DNA from 4 places in the Desulfothermus okinawensis JCM 13304 genome. Region 1 is predicted to be linked to each of the others. Evidence: predicted binding sites of a transcription regulator. Region 1 holds the regulator's gene; each other region holds the start of a gene.
What was found. The regulator sigma-54, encoded in region 1, starts transcription at its own class of promoters, with help from an activator protein. The targets are predictions, from matches to a motif close to CTGGCACGGNNNNTGCTT.

Region 1 (3,146 bases):
AGTTGATTATTGACTTAAATAAAAATACCAGTGAAATATTTTCCAACAGTTCAAACAAGGTTGAAATTACTTTTTATCCAGAGAAACAAAAATCAGATAACACAAAACCAAGTCAGAATTTAAAGTTTTATGAGGATAAAAAAGAAAATTAACCCAACAAAAAAATAAAGACTAAATATAGTATGAAATCAAAACTGGAAGCTAGGGAACTTTCAAAAAGTTACGGTAAAAAAACAGTTGTTTGGGATATAAGTCTTTGTGTGTCCAGTGGACAAGTAGTGGGTCTCCTTGGTCCAAATGGAGCAGGCAAGACCACGACCTTTTACATGTTAGTGGGCATAATTTCCCCCACAAAGGGGGAGGTTTTTTTAGATGATGATCACATTACATCCTGGCCACTATATAAGCGAGCAAGAAAGGGAATTAGTTATTTACCACAGGAAAGTTCAGTCTTTAAAAAACTTACAGTAGAAGACAATCTAAAGATTATCCTGGAATTTACAGGATTATCTCCAAAGGAACAAAAAGAAAGAGAAGAATTTTTATTAAAGGAATTGGGAATTTTTCACTTAAAAAAACAAAAGGCCTGTTACTTATCAGGAGGGGAAAGGAGGCGCCTTGAAATTGCCAGGGCATTAATTAGGCAACCCAAATTTATTTTATTAGATGAACCCTTTGCAGGCATAGACCCATTGGCGATTTTAGATATTCAAAACATTATTGCAAAACTAAAGGAAAGAGGGATAGGTATATTAATTTCAGACCACAACGTGCGAGATACCATGAAAATTTGTGATCTAGTGTATTTGGTATATGAGGGCAAAATTATCTTAAGTGGATCACCTAAGGAAGTAGCTGAAAACCAAATGGCCAAAAGAATATATCTTGGAAACCATTTTGAGTTATAAACTAATAAAACTATAAAAAACTAACCAATTTTAATTTGCCTTGGGACAATACATATGGCATAATATTTGATAAGCAGAAATTGTGAAGCCTGGGATATAAATAAATTAAATGGGAGTTTTCAGAGGAGGTAGTAGTTAGATAATGAGTTTGGAACTGAGACAGGGCCTCAAATTAACCCAACAGCTTGTAATGACCCCTCAATTACAACAGGCAATAAAACTTTTACAACTCTCAAGGCTTGAGCTGGTCCAGACAGTTCAACAGGCATTGCAGGAAAACCCCCTACTTGAGGAAACCACCACAGAAATACAGGAACCAAACAATGAACAAAAAATCTCCAGCAACGATATTCCAGGTTTAATTAAAATCGATGAAAAAAATCTACTTAAACATGCTGAATGGGAAAATTACCTTGGATATTTTTCCAGTTCCTCAAAAATTGCCAGAGAAATTGAGTTCCAAGATGAAAAATCAAACCTAGAGGCATTTTGCGCATCAAAACCAACTTTGGAAAGCCATCTACTCTGGCAGCTTCACCTATCAAATATGGATCCAGAAGAAATAGAAATTGGGGAAATAATCATTAAACACATTAATTCTTCTGGTTATTTAGATAGCCCCATAAAAGAAATAGCCACTATCGCACAAAAATCACCAGAAGAGGTGGAAAAGGTCTTAAAGAAAATCCAACAGTTTGACCCAGTTGGCGTGGGAAGCAGAGATTTGAAAGAGTGTCTTATAGAACAACTAAAATTTCTCGGCATACTAGATGAGACAATAAAAAAAATTATAGAAGACTACTTGCCGTATCTGGAAAAGAAAAAATACAATCAAATAGCAGAAGATCTAAACATTCCATTGGATAAGGTCCTAGAATACGTTGAAATTATAAAGAGTCTAGATCCAAAACCAGGTAATAATTACAGTGAAGGGGAAACAATTTATATCAGCCCAGATGCATATATTTTTAAGTATGAAGATGATTTTGTAATAATACTAAATGATGAAGGTTTTTCAAATATAAAAATCAACGATTATTATTTGGAGCTACTAAAAAAAGAGGATACTAAAGACAAAGAATATATTGAATCCAAATTTAAAGATGCCCTATGGCTAATAAGAAGTATTCATCAAAGACAAAGAACACTTTATAAGGTCATTGAAAGTATTGTGAAATTTCAAAGAGATTTTTTTGAAAATGGTATTACACACTTAAAGCCCCTTGTCCTTAGAGACATAGCAGAAGATATTGGAGTTCATGAATCAACTGTAAGCAGATTAACAACTAATAAATATATTTCCACTCCCCATGGTATCTTCGAGTTGAAATTCTTTTTCAATAGTGGACTTAATACTGAAAGTGGTAATGAAGTATCTGCACAAAGCGTAAAATATTATATAAAGAAATTAATTTCAGAAGAAGACCCTAAAAAACCATTAAGTGACCAAAAAATTTCAGAGATATTAAAAGAAAAATTTGAAATCAACATAGCAAGACGTACTGTAGCAAAATATAGAGAATCAATGGGTATCCCATCTTCTAGCAAAAGAAAAAAATTTTTTTAAAACCATATAAGGAGGCAATATGGAACTACAATTTAATTTCAAGAACTTTGAACCTTCAGATCATCTAAAAAAATATGCTCAAAACCGTTTTAGTAAACTTGAAAAATATATAAAAAGGGTAGATAGCGCTTTTTTGCAAGTAAATATGGAAGTAGATAAATATAGGCAAAAAATAGATGTTGTTTTCAATGCAGATGATATTCATATATCTGCCCAAGAAGAATCACAAGACATGTATGCATCAATTGACAAGGTATTGGATAAAATGGATGCTCAACTCAGGAAAATGAAAGATAAAGAAAAGGACAGAAGAAAAGGTAAACTTACTAAGTCACAGACTTTTAAACAACAACCAGGGGAAAAGTCCCTCTCAGAAGGAACTCCCAATATTGTGATGTCAGATAATTATATTCCAAAACCGATTTCAATTGAGGATGCAGCAATAGAATTACAAAGAAGCGACAATAATTTCATAGTGTTTATAAATGCTGATACCAAGCGAGTTAATGTTTTATATAAAAAGAAAAATGGCGATTTTGGGCTAATAGATCCACACTAATACAGTTAAGGGAGAAAAAATGCAATTATCTGAGTTTTTAAGTAAAGATCTGATACTCCCAGAATTAAAGTCAACCACAAAACAGGAAGTCTTAAAAGAGCTAGTTAAACCT
Region 2 (3,146 bases), on a different contig from region 1:
GAACTCACATATTTCTGTACATTTTCTGCACCCATCACAAAGGGATTCGTCGACCTTTGGAACCTTTACATAACTTACTTTATTTTCTACAAAATCGCCTTTTAAAAAAAGGTTTGCATTTGGTTCCTCTACATCACAATCCAATAAAATAACTTCCTCATCTAATGCCTTTGCAAGATTTACAGCCACAGTGGTCTTTCCTGTTCCGCCTTTGCCTGAGGCAACACATATTCTCATATCCAATGCCCCTCTTTATCAAATGTTTTCGCAGGCTCAAGTTCCCCTGCCTTGTATGCATCTATTGCTTGTTTTACTGTTTTTAGATCAGTTAAATATATTGTAATTTTAGCTGCTGTTAATACATTAAAGGCCTTTGGCCCAACATGGCCAGTTATTATTGCCTTCACCCCTTCAGAAGCAACATTCTGGGCAGATTGAATCCCAGCCCCCTGGGGAAGGTTTAGATTCTGTGAATTATCTATAACCTTGTACTCTCCTGTATCTGTGTCATATATTAAAAACTTTTTTGCCCTTCCAAACCTTGGATCTACTTCTGCATTTAGATCATCTCCTGTGGTAGTTATTGCTATCTTCATAAAACCTCCTTATAAAATGAAAAATAATCGGCCCTGCCAACAAATTTCTGGCAGGGCCTCTCCTTATTTTTGGGCCAATTGATTAAGTCTCTCCTCAATCTCCTTAAGGGTGTTTCTCAAATAATTCGCCTCTGCTTCAAGTGTCCTTTTCTCGGTTTCCTCATCATAAGGCACGTTGTATGGTGTGGGCACATAAGCACCATAGAAGCACCACCTACCTCTACCCCAAAAACCTCTTCCACACCTTCTGCCTCTTCCAAATCCCATACCTCTACCATAACCTCTCCCATATACCCAGCCTGGATGAGAACTACCTGAACAATATCCAAGACCTCTTCCTGTTCTTGGCCCTGCTCCAAGTGGTCCAGTCCTATCTCCTCCTGGCATGGCTAACACCTCCTTTTTTAATTTTTTATTCCCTTCTTAAAGGGACGCTGCAATTTGGACACATCCGCTCAAAACACGGCTGGCCCCTAAAATGCTCTTCTTTGTAACCACATTTTGGGCAAATACACATTCCATCGGGCTGACCCCGCATCCTGCCACCTCCACCCATTCCTCTTCCACCTCCCTGACTTCTACCTCCGCCTTGACCTCTTCCGCCTCCTTGACCTGGCATAAGCCACCTCCTTAAAATTTTTTGCCTAGATCCAAAGCATCCAGGCATAACAAAAGTTCTATGGTTTAATGTTCCCAAAAAATAAGCTTCCTTTATTTTGGACACACAACCTGATGTGAAGGGGATAACCATAACCCCGTTTGATGATAATATCTCAAAATATTGCCTTGATATTCCTCCACAAACTAATACATCTAGTTGCAGATGCATGACTTCTTTTAATCTATCAAAAAACTCAGATGTAGAAATGGTTATCACTTCTTCGGATACTATATTAGCCCCCTTATGCGTTATTACCAAAAAACATTTAGCAACATCAAACAGTGGAGCTATTCTTCCATTCCAGATTGTGAATGCCACTTTTTTATTCATGTAAATATTGATGCAGATTACATGCCAACCATGTAATATTTTATTCTCTAAAAAAAACAGATAATTAACGTTTAACTATTACATCTTTCCAGTTGCAATACTGCTACCAACCTTAAATTTCAGTTGCAAGATCGCTACTAATTTATTCAAAATAGTAATGAATAATTCGCTTATTCCCTTAACTCCGAAATCTAAAACTTTTGATGTGTCTGTGTATGTGGTCTGTGTCTAAAGTTCAACGTTCAAGGTTCAATGTTCAAAGTTTTAGGTGCTCTTCGCCCTTCTACCTTCATCCTTCGCCCTTATACTAACAACTAAAAACTAATCACTAATCACTTGATCCATAACGGAGTTAAAGGAATAAGCAGAATGGATAATTCTCAACTAATATACAGTAACTAACTCGACCTTTTGGCAAGTTGAATATTATATTTTTTTAATTTTCTGTAGAGGGTAGTTTTGTGGATTCCCAAGGAGCTGGCAGTTCTTTTTGGATCGAAATTATTTTGTTTAAGGGCTGAAATAATCAACTGTTTTTCCATTAAGGATTTTGTTTGTTTTATGTTGTCGCACAGAGGGGCTGAAGGAGAAAATATTTCTTCAGGCAGGTGTTCCACATGGATAATGTCCCCAAAACACAAAATCGATGCCCGCTCTATAACATTTTCAAGTTCCCTTATATTCCCTGGCCAATTGTAGGTCATGAGTAATGACAAGGCCTCAGGAGAAATCCCTTTAATATTTTTGCCAAGGAGCTTGTTAAAATGGGATATGAAATTATCTACGAGAACAGGTATGTCTTCTTTTCTTTCCCTTAAAGGGGGAAGTTCTAGTTTTATCACATTTATTCTGTAATATAAATCTTTTCTAAATTGTTCTTTCTCAACTAACTTGTCTAAATCTTTATTTGTAGCACATATTATTCTTATATCCACAGACACACTTTTATTTGACCCAATTGGTTCAAAACTCCTTTCCTGTATAACCCTTAGGAGCTTGGCTTGAATGGATATTGGCATATCCCCAATCTCGTCTAGAAATAGGGTTCCCTTATTAGCTGCTTCCAATTTTCCTTTTCTGTTTTGTGTGGCCCCTGTAAATGCCCCTTTTTTATATCCAAAAAATTCTGCTTCAAGTAGGGTCTCAGGCAGGGCAGAACAATTTATGGCCACAAATGGACCATTTTTTCTGGGACTTAACTCATGTATGGTTCTTGCTATGAGCTCTTTTCCTGTACCAGTTTCCCCTAAAATAAGCACAGTGGAAGGAGAATTGGAAATAGTTGGTAATATTTCAAATATTTTTTGCATCTTGAGGGATCTGGAAACCAAATTTCCCACCCTATATTTAGAGGAAAGTTCTAATCTTAACCGTTCAATCTCACTTAAGTCTCTAAAAGTCTCAGCCCCACCAATTATATTCCCTTTATCATCAGTTAAGACCGCGGTTGAAACACTAATGGGGACCTTTTCACCAAGGGCATTTATTATAAACCCTGCTTGTCCAATTATTGGCCTCTTATCTTTAATGGTCTTTTTTAAAGGACAATTTCCCTCACA
Region 3 (3,146 bases), on a different contig from region 1:
ATAACGACTTTCTGTTATAATGTCTATACTCCACCCCAGGAGTTTGCTGGCCAACTTTACATTTTGTCCCCTTTTTCCAACTGCCAAATAGTACTGATTGTCAGGGACCACAACCTCTAAACTCTTTTCTTCTTCATCTACAGTGATGCTGGATATCCTGGCAGGCGCCAAAGCATTGACAGCATAGGTAGTTATGTTAGGGCTCCACACAACAAGGTCTATTTTTTCACCTTTAAATTCCTGTATTATCTTATTTATGCGAGATCCTCTAACTCCAACACATGCCCCTATTGGATCAACATCCCTGTCCTTTGAATAAAGGGCAACTTTTGCCCTCACACCAGGATCCCTGGCAATGCCCATAATCATTATGGTACCATCACTGACCTCAGGCACTTCTCTTTTAAACAGGGCCTCCATATAGGCAGGATGGGAACGGGAAAGTATTATCTGAGGTCCCCTCCCCTCTTTTTTTACATCTATTATATAGCCATCTACCCTATCGCCCCTTTTATAGTGTTCTGTTGGAATCTGCTCATCCCTTGGAAGTAGGGCTTCAGTTCTGCCCAGATTTATAATTAGCCCAGCCCTTTCTTTCCTCTGTACAGTTCCACTTACAATTTCTCCAACCCTATCTTTATATTCTTCATATATGATCTCTTGCTCCGCATCCCTCATGCGCTGAATTATTACCTGTTTTGCCGACTGGGCAGCTATCCTGCCAAGGTCTTCAACTTCCAGTTTAAAGCCAACTTCATCGTCTAACTCTACATTTGGATCTATCTCTTTGGCATCTTCCAGGGCAATTTCCTTATCTGGATCTTCTACTTCCTCCACCACCCTTTTAAACTGGTAAACTTCCATGTCACCTGTATCTTCGTTATAATTTACCTCTATGTCTAACTTGTTATGGTACTTCTTGTTAACAGCCACTCTAACAGCTTCTTCCAGTGTATCTATTAAAACATCCCTGTCTATTCTTCTTTCTTTGCTAATTGTTTCAATGGATTTTTTTAATTCTAATCCCATGAAATGACCTCCACTTGAAAATCAAGATATATAAAGACTCTCCCCCATCTCTTGCAATATTTTTAATCCCTAGTCAAAATATACCAATTTAATCTTCTCTATCTCCTCCCAGGAAATAGAAAGATCTTCCCCATCTACATCTATTACCACTTCACCTCTGTGAGGATCAGCAGATTTAAGTCTTCCCTTCCACTTTTTTCTATTTTCAATGGGAATTTTTGATTTAACTGCCACCACCTGGCCGGTGTAATCCCTTAACTGGTTAATTTCAAAAAAAGACCTGTCTAAACCAGGAGAAGATACCTCCAGGGTATAGGAACCAGGGATTGGATCTTCTATATCCAAAATTACATCTAAGTGCCTGGACACATTAGTACAATCTGAGATAGATATCCCAGAAGGTGAATCAATATACACCCTAAGTATTCCACCACCTCTAAAAGAACCTAAAAATTCCATACCCCACAGATCATACCCCAGGGACAAAACAGCATCTTTTACAATTTTATTCAGTTTTTCTTTTATATCTTCAAATTCCATATACCAATATCCACCGATTTAGTTATTCAAAAAAAAAGTGGACCAAATAGGCCCACTCCAAAAATTCAAATTTTTTTTAATCTAGGAGTGGAGCGGGTGACGGGATTTGAACCCGCGACTCCAAGCTTGGGAAGCTTGTACTCTACCAACTGAGTTACACCCGCTCAAATCACAAATATATTTTTATTCAAAACACAACAATTAGTCAAGGGTTGAACAAAGGTATTTCAAATTAAATATTATAATATGTCAAAAAATTGAGAAAAATCTCCATGATCATCTTTCCATTTGTTAAGATTCAGTTGGCCTGTTTTTTGCTTCATTCTTTATCAAAGGAGGTTTTTTCCCATGCAAGACAGTGTATACAATGGTCTGTTTGGCGCACTTACCCAAACTTACAGGCTGGATATAATTGCCAATAATTTGGCTAATGTTTCAACTGTTGGGTATAAAAAAGATAAGTTGAGCTTTGAACAAGTCCTGTCCCACTATGCCCATGATTTTAATGACCCAAACCTTGGGATAAAAGGTGGGATAAGATGGCCAGAAAAAGATCTACTCACCCAACCAAGGATCGCTGAAAAACGGATAGATTTTTCCCAGGGTCCTTTGCAACACACAGGAAATTCCCTGGACCTTGCAATTGGGGGTAATGGCTTCTTCAAGCTACAGACAAAAGATGGAATAATGTATACCAGGGCAGGTAATTTTACCCTAGATAAAGACGGATTTATTGTATCTCAAAAGGGTTATAAGCTTTTAGGTAAAGGTGGACCTATCCAGGTGAGGGGTAAGGGAAGGATTCAAATTACCCAGGATGGGAATATATATGTTGGAGAGACAGTGGCTGGAACAATAGATGTGGTGGATTTTAAAAATAGAGGCCTGCTCAAAAAAATTGGGGAAAATCTCTACAAAAATGATCCAAATAATCCAGAAAAAACAGTCAATAATCCAAGGATTTATCAAGGGTATTTAGAGGGTTCAAATGTTCAGGTGGTTAAAGAAATGATCAATATGATTGATACATTGAGGAATTTTGAAATCCTTCAAAAGACAATGACAAGTACAAATGATGAAGACTTAAAACTAATAACAAAGGTTGGCAATCCAACATAAAAGGGGGCTAATTATGATGAGATCACTGTGGACTGCTGCATCTGGCATGGTTGCCCAGCAAATCAATATAGATACCATCGCCCACAATTTAGCCAATGTGAATACAGTGAGCTTTAAAAAAAGCAGGGCAGAATTTGAGGACCTTATGTACCAGACATTAAAAATAGCTGGGCACCAAAACCAGGGTGGTCAAACAATTCCCACAGGCATACAAATAGGACTTGGAGTAAGACCATCTACTGTGCACAAATTCTTTAAAGAGGGAAATTTACAGAACACAGGAAATCCCCTGGACCTGGCAATAGAAGGAGATGGTTTTTTCCAGGTAGATGTAAATGGCCAGATTGCATACACCAGGGCAGGCAATTTTAAATTAGATCAAAATGGTCAGATAGTTACCCCCAGGGGATATCCTCTTCAACCGCCATTTACTGTACCTACTACTACACAAAACATTG
Region 4 (3,146 bases), on a different contig from region 1:
AGTCTTCAATCCTTCCAATACCAGCAACAACAGGTAAATCAATGGAGCAGAAACAGGTGGAGTTGCTTCAAAATTAAAGCTCACAACATCTGGACAGTGAAATGGCCTGTATAGAATATTAGACATATCATCAGGACTCAGTCCGCAAAAATCATTGAGTGGCTGCTGATTGGATACTTCATAAAACTCCCGTAAGGCCTGATTGGCCTCTTCTAGGCTATGAAACTCCTTGCTGTTTAAAAATTCTTCAAGGGCCTTTTTAATGGAATCCATTTTTACCTTCCTCCTTTTCTTATATATGCTGTCACTCAGGCCTTAACACACCCTTTATGACGTTAAAATTCCTTCAAATTTTACAGAAAATTTGAGACTTAACCCTAGGCTCTGGCCCTGGTACTCAAAGTTCGAATCCTTGTCCCCCAGTCAATCGTCTCCATTGTCTAGCCAGGTCCAGTACATAGGCTCTTACAGTGGCAACAGAGATTCAAATCCCTTTGGGGACTCCCAAAAAAACATAAAATTAATAACCACGCCAGCTCTTTATAAGAGTCCCGTCTTTTGCATTAATATTCATCCATAAGGGAGCTCCCCTTTTTGACTTACACTTGACCTTTACTCGCCAATGATCTTTTTCTAAACACGCCCAATAATATTTTATGGGGCAGTTACAATATTTTTTTATGTATTCTAAAACTGTTGGAGAATCCATCCAACTTTCAACACTTAAGCAATTATAATATTGGTTATTTTCTTCACTAACTCCATCTACCTTTCCATTACATACCTCAACCTCTAATACCTTTTTCTTATCGCTGGCACGAAAAATAACTTGCCATCTGTTTGAGAGCCCGTCGTCCCCATATGAACCCCAGGAATTGGTCAGTATGCACAGGGTTGCACTTCCTGACCAATCTTTAGCGGATTTTTTTGCAACTTCATAAGCCTCTTTAGCAGTTTGGCGTTTTTGGGAATACGCATTGGGGCATAAAAAAAGCCATAAACAAAAAAACAACAAAATTCCTGTAGCCGTTGTAAGTGCTGTTTTGATGTTTTTCATGTCATACCTCCAAAAATAGTTATTTCTATATTTGTGACCAAAATAAAAAAATATTGAAAAGTCAACAGAGAAAATTGTTAAATTTGTGTCTGTTTTAAATTTTGCTCAAAAATTAATAAAAAGCGATACATTTTTGTATATTTTTTAATAAATAAAATAGTACAAATTCCAAAATATTTTTTAAAATCCACTAGTTATGTTAGTGGCACAAAAGATGCTTTAGAAAATAAAAAAATTTTAATGGAGGTGTTTTCAATGATTTTAAGCTCTAATACTTGCTGGTTACTCATATGTTCAGCATTGGTTATGTTAATGACCCCAGGACTTGCTTTGTTCTATGGAGGTCTTGTTCGGAACAAAAATGTTCTAAATACAACATTAATGAGCTTTATTTGTCTTGGAATTATTTCTGTGGAATGGTTTTTTATTGGCTATTCCATGAGTTTTGGCAAGGATGTAGGTGGAATTATCGGTGGATTAAACCACATCTTTCTGGCTGGAGTGGGGCTTGAACCCAGCCAAAATTATGCTACCACCATACCCCATGCCCTATTTATGCTCTTTCAAATGATGTTTGCCATTATAACCCCTGCATTAATTTCTGGTGCAATTGTTGAGAGAATGAAATTTTCAGCATATGTTTTATTTGTTTTATTCTGGGCAATTCTTGTGTACAACCCATTATGTCATTGGGTATGGGGTAAAGGTGGATGGATGGCAAAATTGGGTATCCTGGATTTTGCAGGGGGCATAGTAGTTCATATTAGCGCCGGAATTTCAGCCCTTGTTGCCGCACTTGTTGTTGGAAAACGTAAAGGATACCCAGGATCCCAATTTGTTCCACACAACCTTCCCCTGGCTGTAATCGGAGCTGGACTTTTGTGGTTTGGATGGTTTGGATTCAATGCAGGAAGTGCCCTGGGGGCAAATAAAATTGCTGTACTTGCTGCTGTTAATACCCATATTGCCGGTGCAGCTGCTGCAGTAACATGGATAATTGCTGAATGGTATCATTATGGGAAGCCAAGTACTCTAGGTGTAATATCTGGTCTAGTTGCAGGTCTTGCAACCATTACCCCTGCTTCTGGCTTTGTCCCCATGTGGGCTGCCCTGATAATAGGACTACTTGCAGGAATTATATGTTACACAGCAGTGGTATTAAAAGTAAAAATGGGATTTGATGACTCCCTTGATGCATTTAGCATCCATGGAATAGGTGGAATATTTGGAACAATCTCTCTTGGAATTTTTGCCAAATATGGTGCAACGGGGCTTATTTATGGCAACTTTCATCAATTTTTACTTCAGGTAGGGGGAGCCCTTTTTACCATAATATATTGTGGTACTCTCACTTTTCTAATATTAAAAATTTTAGATTTAATTATAGGAATCAGGTCATCTGAAGAAGACGAGGTAATGGGACTTGATCTTAGCGAACATGGTGAAGAAGCCTACAAAATTTAACCTTGCAAACAAATTAGTTATTAAATACTAAATAGACGTTTAGACAAATTCTTATTGGAGGAAAAAATGAAAAAAATAGAAGCAATAATAAAGCCATTTAAGTTAGATGATGTAAAAGAAAAACTCACTGAAATTGGGGTAAAAGGCATGACAATAACAGAAGTTAAGGGATTTGGCAGACAAAAGGGCCACACAGAGATATATAGAGGAGCAGAGTATGTAGTAGATTTTTTGCCCAAGATCAAAATAGAGATTGTGATTCCTGATGAGATGGTGGATGAAGTCATATCCACAATTTGTGAACATGCAAAAACAGGTAAAATTGGAGATGGAAAGGTGTTTGTGATTCCAGTGGAAGAGGTAATACGGATTAGAACAGGAGAAAAGGGAGAAGTTGCAGTATAAATCACTCCACCCAAAAACTTAGACTTGCATTTAAAAAAAATAGTGGTTATACAGATGATCTTTGCGGCTGGTATATTTATATACAAAAAAGAAATTTTCTATCTAAAAATAGAAGTAACTAAAACAATGGAGGAAGTAGAAAATGTCCAGAGTATGCGAAATATGCGGAAAAAGGACAAGGGTTGGGAACCACATAAGCCATGCACACAATAAAAATAAG

Region 2: a site for sigma-54 is predicted at 1,598-1,615, ahead of ACYQ0O_RS00580 (NifB/NifX family molybdenum-iron cluster-binding protein). Genes of this name have one in related genera too.
Region 3: a site for sigma-54 is predicted at 1,872-1,889, ahead of flgF (flagellar basal-body rod protein FlgF). Genes of this name have one in related genera too.
Region 4: a site for sigma-54 is predicted at 1,260-1,277, ahead of ACYQ0O_RS02130 (ammonium transporter). Genes of this name have one in related genera too.

The regions. Positions count from the first base shown of each region.
Region 1 covers NZ_BAAIEW010000024.1:39,610-42,755, reverse strand. The annotation lists gene ACYQ0O_RS09925 (LptA/OstA family protein) at 1-152, shown strand, start outside; gene lptB (LPS export ABC transporter ATP-binding protein) at 183-908, shown strand; gene rpoN (RNA polymerase factor sigma-54) at 1,051-2,475, shown strand; gene hpf (ribosome hibernation-promoting factor, HPF/YfiA family) at 2,495-3,034, shown strand; gene ACYQ0O_RS09905 (PTS sugar transporter subunit IIA) at 3,054-3,146, shown strand, end outside.
Region 2 covers NZ_BAAIEW010000001.1:113,764-116,909, reverse strand. The annotation lists gene ACYQ0O_RS00595 (nucleotide-binding protein) at 1-237, opposite strand, end outside; gene ACYQ0O_RS00590 (NifB/NifX family molybdenum-iron cluster-binding protein) at 234-596, opposite strand; gene ACYQ0O_RS00585 (DUF5320 domain-containing protein) at 660-983, opposite strand; gene ACYQ0O_RS00580 (NifB/NifX family molybdenum-iron cluster-binding protein) at 1,009-1,587, opposite strand; gene ACYQ0O_RS00575 (sigma-54 interaction domain-containing protein) at 1,986-3,146, opposite strand, start outside.
Region 3 covers NZ_BAAIEW010000022.1:9,099-12,244, reverse strand. The annotation lists gene nusA (transcription termination factor NusA) at 1-1,029, opposite strand, end outside; gene ACYQ0O_RS09220 (ribosome maturation factor RimP) at 1,099-1,569, opposite strand; tRNA gene ACYQ0O_RS09215 (tRNA-Gly) at 1,658-1,733, opposite strand; gene flgF (flagellar basal-body rod protein FlgF) at 1,918-2,688, shown strand; gene flgG (flagellar basal-body rod protein FlgG) at 2,702-3,146, shown strand, end outside.
Region 4 covers NZ_BAAIEW010000003.1:70,969-74,114, reverse strand. The annotation lists gene ACYQ0O_RS02140 (hypothetical protein) at 1-273, opposite strand, end outside; gene ACYQ0O_RS02135 (hypothetical protein) at 521-1,057, opposite strand; gene ACYQ0O_RS02130 (ammonium transporter) at 1,298-2,521, shown strand; gene ACYQ0O_RS02125 (P-II family nitrogen regulator) at 2,588-2,926, shown strand; gene rpmB (50S ribosomal protein L28) at 3,069-3,146, shown strand, end outside.